Regions from separate parts of the Fructobacillus sp. ESL1096 genome, predicted to be linked through region 2. Evidence: predicted binding sites of a transcription regulator. Region 2 holds the regulator's gene; the other holds the start of a gene.
The links. Region 2 encodes HrcA, which represses chaperone genes, less so after heat shock. Its sites were predicted from a motif close to TTAGCACTCNNNNNNNNNGAGTGCTAA; they were not measured.
Positions count from the first base shown of each region.

Region 1: the regulator HrcA is predicted to act here: its motif matches at 2,413-2,439, upstream of groES (co-chaperone GroES).

Region 1 is NZ_CP196400.1:882,426-886,820, forward strand. It holds gene ACSYSR_RS04265 (Cof-type HAD-IIB family hydrolase) at 52-897, shown strand; gene ACSYSR_RS04270 (FUSC family protein) at 975-1,460, opposite strand; gene ACSYSR_RS04275 (nitroreductase family protein) at 1,549-2,289, shown strand; gene groES (co-chaperone GroES) at 2,464-2,748, shown strand; gene groL (chaperonin GroEL) at 2,818-4,395, shown strand, end outside.
Region 2 is NZ_CP196400.1:133,758-138,152, reverse strand. It holds gene truB (tRNA pseudouridine(55) synthase TruB) at 1-590, shown strand, start outside; gene ribF (riboflavin biosynthesis protein RibF) at 638-1,594, shown strand; gene hrcA (heat-inducible transcriptional repressor HrcA) at 1,786-2,817, shown strand; gene grpE (nucleotide exchange factor GrpE) at 2,836-3,441, shown strand; gene dnaK (molecular chaperone DnaK) at 3,537-4,395, shown strand, end outside.

The DNA.
Region 1 (4,395 bases), 690 kb from region 2:
CCCTAGTTGTGTGAACTAGTCGACTAGCAAACAAGACAAGAAAGGCATCCAATGAGCATTAAAATGATTGCATCCGATATGGATGGTACGTTTTTATCCGGTGAAGATAGTTATGATCAAGAGCACTTTGCTCGGGTTTTGTCACAATTAAAGGAAAAGGGTGTGCGCTTTGTCGCAGCCTCCGGTCGACAAGTGGCCAATTTAAAGGAGTTGTTTGAGCCAATGGCCGCTTACGATTTGTTGGATCAAATTGACTTTGTCGGTTCAAATGGGTCGGTAGTAACGACACCAGGACAAGAACTATATGCGGTTTATCTGACACCTGAACAAATTCGCAAGGTGATTGATTGGAACGCCTTGAACCCTCAATCAGCCGACAATGTGATTGTTTTGGCTGGGGTCAATGGCACTTATATTTCCAACCACGTCAGTCAAGAATTTAAGGAAATGCTTTCGATGTTCTATCCGAATGTCGTCCAGGTTGAAAAACTCTTGAAGATTGACGACAAGATTTTAGGTGTTTCTTTTGTTTGGCCGCATGAAGAGGTTCAGGAACACGTTCAACAATTGGAAGCCGTTTTTGGCGCAGAAGTTCACGTTACCGGTTCTGGTTTTGGCTCCGTTGATGTTTTACCCAAGGGAGTCGATAAGGCGGCGGCCTTGGAAGTTCTTCAAGATTATTACAACATCGCGGATAACGAAGTGATGGTCTTTGGTGATAATACCAATGATTTGGAAATGTTGGCGAGATATGACAACTCTTATCTCATGCCAAATGCGATGCCATTAATGCACGATGCCCATAAGCGTTTGGCCTTAAAGACAAACGTCCAGGATGGCGTGTTAGCAACCATTGAAAGCGAATTGAAGCTTGATCATCAGGTTGAAATGGATTAAAAAAAAGACTCAGCCGAGTCTTTTTTTCTTGCCTCTTAAATTGGTTTTGTGCCCTGGACCTTGGCCGAAGACGATGCTTAATTGGTTTCCTGCTCAGGGATGCCAAAATAATTAACACCAATAGCGAACAAAACACCGATAAAGGTATCGACAATTCGCAAGAAGACGTAGTCGATAGTGGCATCCATTGGTATGGTTAAAGCAATCAACAGAAGGGCAGCGAGACCACCGACGATTCCCAGACTACAGTTTAGCGCGTTCAGGATAACAATCGTGCAGATAACAAAAACTGGAATAATGACGATTGGCATCCAGCTATTGTGGTGCGTAAATTCACGAATCAAAAAGTAAAGCAATGAGAAGAAACCACCAACACTATTTGATAGTAAACGAATTTTGGCGAATTGAATGGTATTGTCCCAATCTTCTCGAAGAGCGAAGACGGCCGCTAAGGCGGGAACCGATGCTGGTCGGTCGACAAAGTGATAAACGAGTAAGACCAACATCACAACAATGGCGGTCTTCAGGGTCCGCATGCCGACGTGGATCTGTAACTTTTTCATGGAGTACTCCTATTTTATTGATAGTATTTAGCGTATCATAGATATTAAAATAAAGGTAATGATTGTTCAATCAGTGAGGTAAAACATGATTAAAAATACAATACTTGATCAACTACATGATCACCAATCAATTCGTTCCTTCTCCGATCGGCCAGTGACCGACGAGGAAGTCGAGGCGATTTTCTCTGCGGCCCTTGCCGGACCAAATATGCAAAACTTTCAACCAGTCACCTTTATTGAAATTACCGACCAAGACCTTAAGAAATCAGTCACTGAAAAGGTGAAAATGAAGTATATTGAAAATGCTACTCGGTATTTTGTTGTTACAGTCGATTGGCACAAGGTTTTGTTAAATCAGGACGCTGAAACCCGGGCGATTATGGAAGAGCGAATCCAGCACTACCAATATTTGGAGGGTGGGATTGTTTCAGCTTCGATTGCCTTGGGCCGTGCTCAGGTGGCGGCTGAATCGCTTGGAATTGGCTCTGTAACAATGGCCGGTGCAATGGGTGCTTTTGAACTATACGAAAGGGAGTTAAACTTACCAAAGTATGTCAAACCGATTATGGGCTTTTCGCTTGGCTACCCTGATCAAAAGCCAGGGATCAAGCCTAAACTACCATTGACTGGTTCGTTGATGAAGGATCATTACGATGACGAGCAAATGAAGGTCGCCATTAAGGAATATGATCAAACGATGGCGACTTACTTTAAGAGTCGCGATATTGATGCCAATTGGACGAAGCATAACGCCTCTTTGTTAACAAAGGGTGCTGCTAACACTGCTCTGTCGCAATACCCCCATGATAAGGGATTCGATTTAAAATAAAATAAAGATGGCTAAAAAGTCGTGCGACCTCTATTGTTAGGGCTCGCAACCGGCTTTTTCTTTTGAACAAAACTAATTTCACCGTGTTGACAAATAGGTCGAAGGTGCTATACTAAAGTCAGATTAGCACTCGATGTATACGAGTGCTAAAAATACAAACGGAGGTTGTGATCCATGTTAAAGCCCTTAGGAGACCGCGTGGTCGTTAGTGTTGCAGAACAAAGTGAAAAGACAGTTGGTGGCATTGTCTTAGCCGCAAATACGCAAGAAAAGCCAGTAACCGGTAAGGTGGTGGCAACGGGGAGTGGCTTGGTAGCCGATTCAGGCCAGAAGCTTGACATGACAGTCAAAGAAGGGGATCAAGTTTTGTTTGATAAGTTTGCCGGTCAGGAATTAACTTATAATGGTCAATCATACTTGGCTCTCCATGAAAAAGACATTATCGCCATCGTTAATTAAACAGCAATTAAAAAACAATTAGCACGAATAATGATGATTTCAATCAGTTTTGGTTAAAGGAGTAAAGAAATGGCAAAGGAATTGAAGTTTGCAGAAGATGCTCGATCAAAGATGAAGGTCGGAGTTGACAAGTTGGCTGACACTGTTAAAACGACTATCGGACCAAAAGGTCGTAACGTTGTTTTGGAAGAGTCTTATGGTTCACCAATTATTACCAATGATGGGGTCACAATTGCTAAGGCGATTGAATTAGAGGACCACTTTGAAAATATGGGGGCCAAGTTGGTGGCTGAAGTTGCTTCAAAAACGAATGACATTGCGGGTGATGGTACCACCACTGCCACCGTTTTGACTCAAGCGATTGTTGGTGAAGGACTCAAGAATGTGACGGCTGGTGCAAACCCAGTTGGTATTCGAACTGGTATTGAAAAGGCAACGGCAGCTGCCGTTGCTAAGTTGCATGAAATGTCTCACACGGTTTCGACTAAGGACGAGATTGCACAGATTGCTTCGATTTCAGCAGCTAACGATGAAGTTGGCTCCTTGATTGCTGAAGCAATGGAAAAGGTTGGCAATGATGGTGTGATTACTATCGAAGAATCAAAGGGGATTGAAACCACTTTGGACGTTGTCGAAGGAATGCAATTTGACCGTGGATACATGTCACAGTACATGGTCACTGACAACGAAAAGATGGAAGCTAATTTAGATAACCCTTATATCTTGATTACGGATAAGAAGATTGGAAATATTCAAGATATCTTACCTGTTTTGCAACAAGTTGTCGAACAGGGTCGGTCAATGTTGATTATCGCTGATGATATTACTGGTGAAGCTTTGCCAACTTTGGTTTTGAACAAGATGCGTGGTACCTTTAACGTTGTTGCTGTCAAGGCACCTGGTTTTGGTGACCGTCGTAAGGCCATGTTGGAAGATATTGCTATCTTAACTGGTGGTACAGTTGTCACGGATGATCTTGGTTTAAATTTGAAGGATGTGACTATCGAACAATTGGGCCAAGCAAATAAGGTCAACATCACAAAAGACAATACGACTATTGTTGAAGGTGCCGGTGACAAGGAAGCCGTGAAGGAACGGGTTGACTTGATTAAGCAACAAATTGCCGACAGCACGTCAGAATTTGACAAGGAGAAGTTGCAGGAACGTTTGGCTAAGTTGGCAGGCGGTGTGGCCGTGATTAACGTTGGGGCTGCTACTGAAACGGAATTGAAGGAACGTAAGTATCGAATTGAGGACGCTTTAAATGCTACTCGAGCTGCCGTTGAAGAAGGCTTTGTCGCTGGTGGTGGTACAGCTTTGGTCAACGCCATGGCTGCCGCTGCTGCCGTTGAAGCTACGGGTGACGTGGCCACAGGTGTTAAGACTGTTGTGGCAGCTCTTGAGGCTCCGGTTCGTCAAATTGCTGAAAACGCAGGCTTGGAAGGCTCTGTCATCGTCAACAAGTTGAAGGAACAACCAGAAGGAACTGGCTACAATGCCAAGACTGATGAATGGGTTGATATGGTCAAGGCAGGAATCGTCGACCCAACGAAGGTAACGCGTTCTGCTTTGCAAAACGCCGCCTCTGTTTCAGCCTTGTTGCTGACAACGGAAGCCGTTGTTGCCGAATTGCCAAAGGAAGACGCA
Region 2 (4,395 bases):
ATTTGACCGGGGACATTATCCAGATTCCACCAATTTATTCGGCGGTCAAGGTCAACGGGAAGCGCCTCTATGAATATGCGCGAGCGGGAGAAAAGGTTGAGCTGCCTAAGCGGGAGGCGACGATTTACCGCTTCGACCAGACTAGTCCGTTAACCTGGGTTGAGGGGCAACCTTACCAGCAAATGGACTTCTTAGCTCAAGTTTCAAAGGGAACTTATATTCGGACTTTGGCCTATGACCTTGGTCAAAAATTAGGATTGCCAGCGGCGATGACGGCTTTGAAGCGGACAGCTGGGTCTGGTTTTACCATCGATCAGGCTGTTTTGCTTGATGACTTATTGGCGATGGACTATCCTGAAATTTTAAACCAAGTGCATTCACTTGAGTCCGTTTTGACTTGGCCAAAGAAGTTGCTGACCCAAGAGGAGATCTTTGCGGTTAAGAATGGTCAAAAAATTCCGGCCAGTGCTTGGCCACAAAATGATGTTGGTTACTATCAAGTATATGACCAAGACCGGTTGCTGGCAGTCTACGCTTTTGATACTGACCAAAATGTTTGGCGGTCGCGTTACTTCTTTGCCCAAAATTGAAAGAAGCAAAGTGATTGTATTGGTAAAAACTCTGCTATAATATGCCCATGACTGAATTAATATCTTTGCATTATCCACTAAAAGAATTGCCCCAGTTGACTAGCAAGCAAGTACTGGCAATGGGCTTTTTTGACGGGGTCCATTTGGGTCACCAAAAGGTAATCCAGGAAGCTGCGCGGGTGGCGCACGAAAACGGACTACCACTGGCCGTTTTGACCTATAGTCCCTATCCGGGATTGGTGTTTAAAAAGCTGCCTCAACCCTGGCACGATTTAACACCATTGGACCAGAAGGTTCAGCTGCTTGGAAAGCTGGGCGTTGATCGGGTGTACTGCCTCCAATTGACATCACACCTTTCGGCCCTTCATCCAGAAGAATTTATTAAAGAAATCCTCTTGCCCCTCCAGGTTCATACGGTGGTTGCGGGCTTTGACCATCGCTATGGCAGGAAGGAATACCAAGCTGACATGGCTCACTTGCCTGAATTTGCCGCTGGTCGCTTTAATGTTCTGACCGTTGCCAAAAAGACTCTCGGCCAATCGGCTGCTAAGGTGGCCTCGCGCCAGATTCGATTGGACTTAGCAGCAGGTGACATGCCTGCCGTAACAAAAAGTCTTGGCCGTGTCCACGAGACGACCGGGCTGATTGTTCATGGGGATGCACGGGGACGGACCTTGGGCTTCCCAACGATTAATATCTGGACGCCAGAAGTTGAATTTCTTCCTGGTATCGGTGTCTATGCTGTCAGCGCCTATGTTGATGGTCGCTGGGTTGACGGCATGGCCTCTATTGGCCGTAATGTAACCTTTGAACCAAACCGGCCGGTGACGGTGGAAATTAACCTCTTTGACTTTGCTGATGAAGTTTACGGGGAACCGGTGAAGGTTCAGTGGTATGCAAAGTTGCGAAATGAAGTGAAGTTCAACTCCGCCGAAGGCTTAATTGATCAGTTGCTGATTGATCAACAAAATACACGTGAATACTTTCAAGAAAAAGCAGATTAATTTTAATCTGCTTTTTTTGCTATAACAGTATTTGTTGGTAAGCCTGATAGAAGGGGATTTTATCTAAAATTAGCACTCTTTTACAAAGAGTGCTAAAAAGGGTTTGCATTTTTTCTGATATTTTGTATAATATAGTTGTTAGCAGTTAAGAGTTTTGAGTGCTAAACAAAATTGCAGGGAGGTTTGGGTTAATGCTAACTGATCGACAGCAATTAATTTTGGCGGCGATTATTTATGAATATACCCAGACCGCCCGAGCGGTCGGGTCTAAGACCTTACATGACCAGTTGAACTTGGAATTTTCACCAGCAACGATTCGCAATGAGATGAGCTTTTTAGAGGAAGCTGATTTGATTAAGAAGCTTCATACCTCCGCTGGTCGAATTCCATCGAAGGCTGGTTACCGTTACTACCTTGATCACTTAATGGTGGCCGACCAAGTTTCAAAACAAGATGTTGCGCTAATTGCCCAACAAATTCGTGGTAATTTCCACGAATTGGATGATTTACTTGGCCAAACAGCTCGACAATTGGCAAAGATGACGGGGCTAACAGCCTTGGTGCTAAAGCCAAAGGCCATTAACCTAAAAATCTCGTCCTTCCAGTTGATTCAATTGGAACGCCAGCAGGTTTTGGCTGTCCTGGCAACTTCTGATGGCAAGGTGACTTCACAAACTTTTCGCCTACCAAAGGAAATGAGCGTCTCGTCCTTAACGGATATGGTGGCCTATATCAATGCACAAATGGTCGGCAGACCAGTTCAAGAGGTCCTTTCGTTAATGAACTCAGAGGAATTACCGGTTACGCTTTCACGGAATGTTGAAAGTCCAGCGGCCTTCCTGCAGCTCTTTGGCGAAGTTTTGGCTCGGTCAGTTGAAGAGCAGGTCCACATTGGTGGTCGGTTCAATCTCTTAGAGGTTGCCGATGATGCCTACTTGAACCTGAAGGAAGCCCGGTCGGTCTTGGAGTTGTTTGACTCGCCTGAGGTGGTGCGCCAATTGGCTGTGACACAAAAACAATCGGTGACGATTCGCTTGGGTCAAGAGTTGCCAACATCTCTTTTGCAGGACTACGCTATTCTTGCCGCACCGTTTTCGGTCGGTGGCGATGCTGGCGGGGTGATTGCATTAGTAGGTCCGATTCGGATGCCATATGCCAAGGTTGCTAGGTTACTATCAACCTTTGCCAAGGCATTAGATACAAAATTACTTGAATATGTTTAACCAAAAGGAGGAACGCCCGTGGCGAAGTCTGAAGATGAAAAAGATTTGAAGCAAGCTGATTTTGAGGAAGCAACAGAGGCAAAGGAGTTTGCTGACGCTGACCAAACTCAAGAAGAAGCAAAGGACAAATCAGAAGAGTCGCAAGCAAAATCAGAAGAGGAACCAGCAGTGGATCCATTAGCTGATTTGCAAGCAGCCCTTGAGAAAAAGGATGATGAATTACTTCGCGCTCAGGCTGAAATTCAAAACATCCAAAGTCGTAATGCTCGCGAAATTCAAAATATTCGCAAGTATGATGGTCAGAAATTAGCCGAAGCCATCTTGCCAGTGGTTGATAACTTGGAGCGCGCCCTTGCTGTTGAAGTGGGAGATGACGACCAGGTGGCACAAATTCACAAGGGAGTTGAAATCACTTTAAAGACTTTGAAGCAGGCGTTGACAACCAACGGCATTCAAGAAGTCGGTCAAGTAGGTGATGACTTTGATCCAAATACGATGCAGGGTGTTCAATCCGTGCCAGCAGAAGGTAAGATTAAGGCCGATCAAGTGGCGACAGTCTTGCAAAAGGGCTATGTCCTTCAAGATCGAGTAATTCGTCCAGCAATGGTCGCGGTTGCACAATAATATTAAACAGTAAATATCTGGTGACTCAGCCCTTTGGCACCACACCTTAAAAAGTTTAAGAATATGATTTAAAAAATAGGAAGGGTCGATATACTATGTCAAAAATTATCGGAATTGATTTAGGAACTACTAACTCAGCTGTTGCCGTTTTGGAAGGTGGCAAGCCAAAAATTATTACGAACCCTGATGGTGGTCGGACGACACCTTCAGTTGTGTCCTTTAAGAATGGGGAAACCCAGGTTGGTGATGTTGCAAAGCGTCAAGCAATCACAAATCCGGACACTATTTCATCAATTAAGTCTCACATGGGCGAAGAAGGTTACAAGGTAACCGTTGATGGTAAGGACTACACACCACAAGAAATCTCAGCCATGATTTTGCAGTATATCAAGGGCTATGCAGAAGACTACTTGGGTGAAAAAGTTGACAAGGCTGTTATTACAGTTCCTGCATACTTTAACGATGCCCAACGTCAAGCTACCAAGGATGCTGGTAAGATTGCTGGTTTGGAAGTTGAACGAATCATCAACGAGCCAACAGCCGCCTCATTAGCTTATGGAATGGATAAGTTAGACAAGGATGAAAAAATCTTGGTTTATGACCTTGGTGGCGGAACATTTGATGTTTCTGTCCTTGAATTAGGTGATGGTGTCTTTGAAGTTTTGTCAACAAACGGTGACACACACCTTGGTGGTGATGACTTCGATGCCAAGATTATCGATTACTTGGCTGACGAATTTAAGAAGGAAAACGGCATCGACTTGAAGCAAGACAAGTTGGCCTTGCAACGATTGAAGGATGCCGCTGAAACTGCTAAGAAGACTTTGTCTTCAGCAACTGAAGCACAAATTGACTTGCCATTTATCGCTTCTGGTGACCAGGGACCTTTGCACTTGCAAACTTCTTTGACTCGGGCAAAGTTTAACGAATTGACAGCTGATTTGGTTAAGAAGG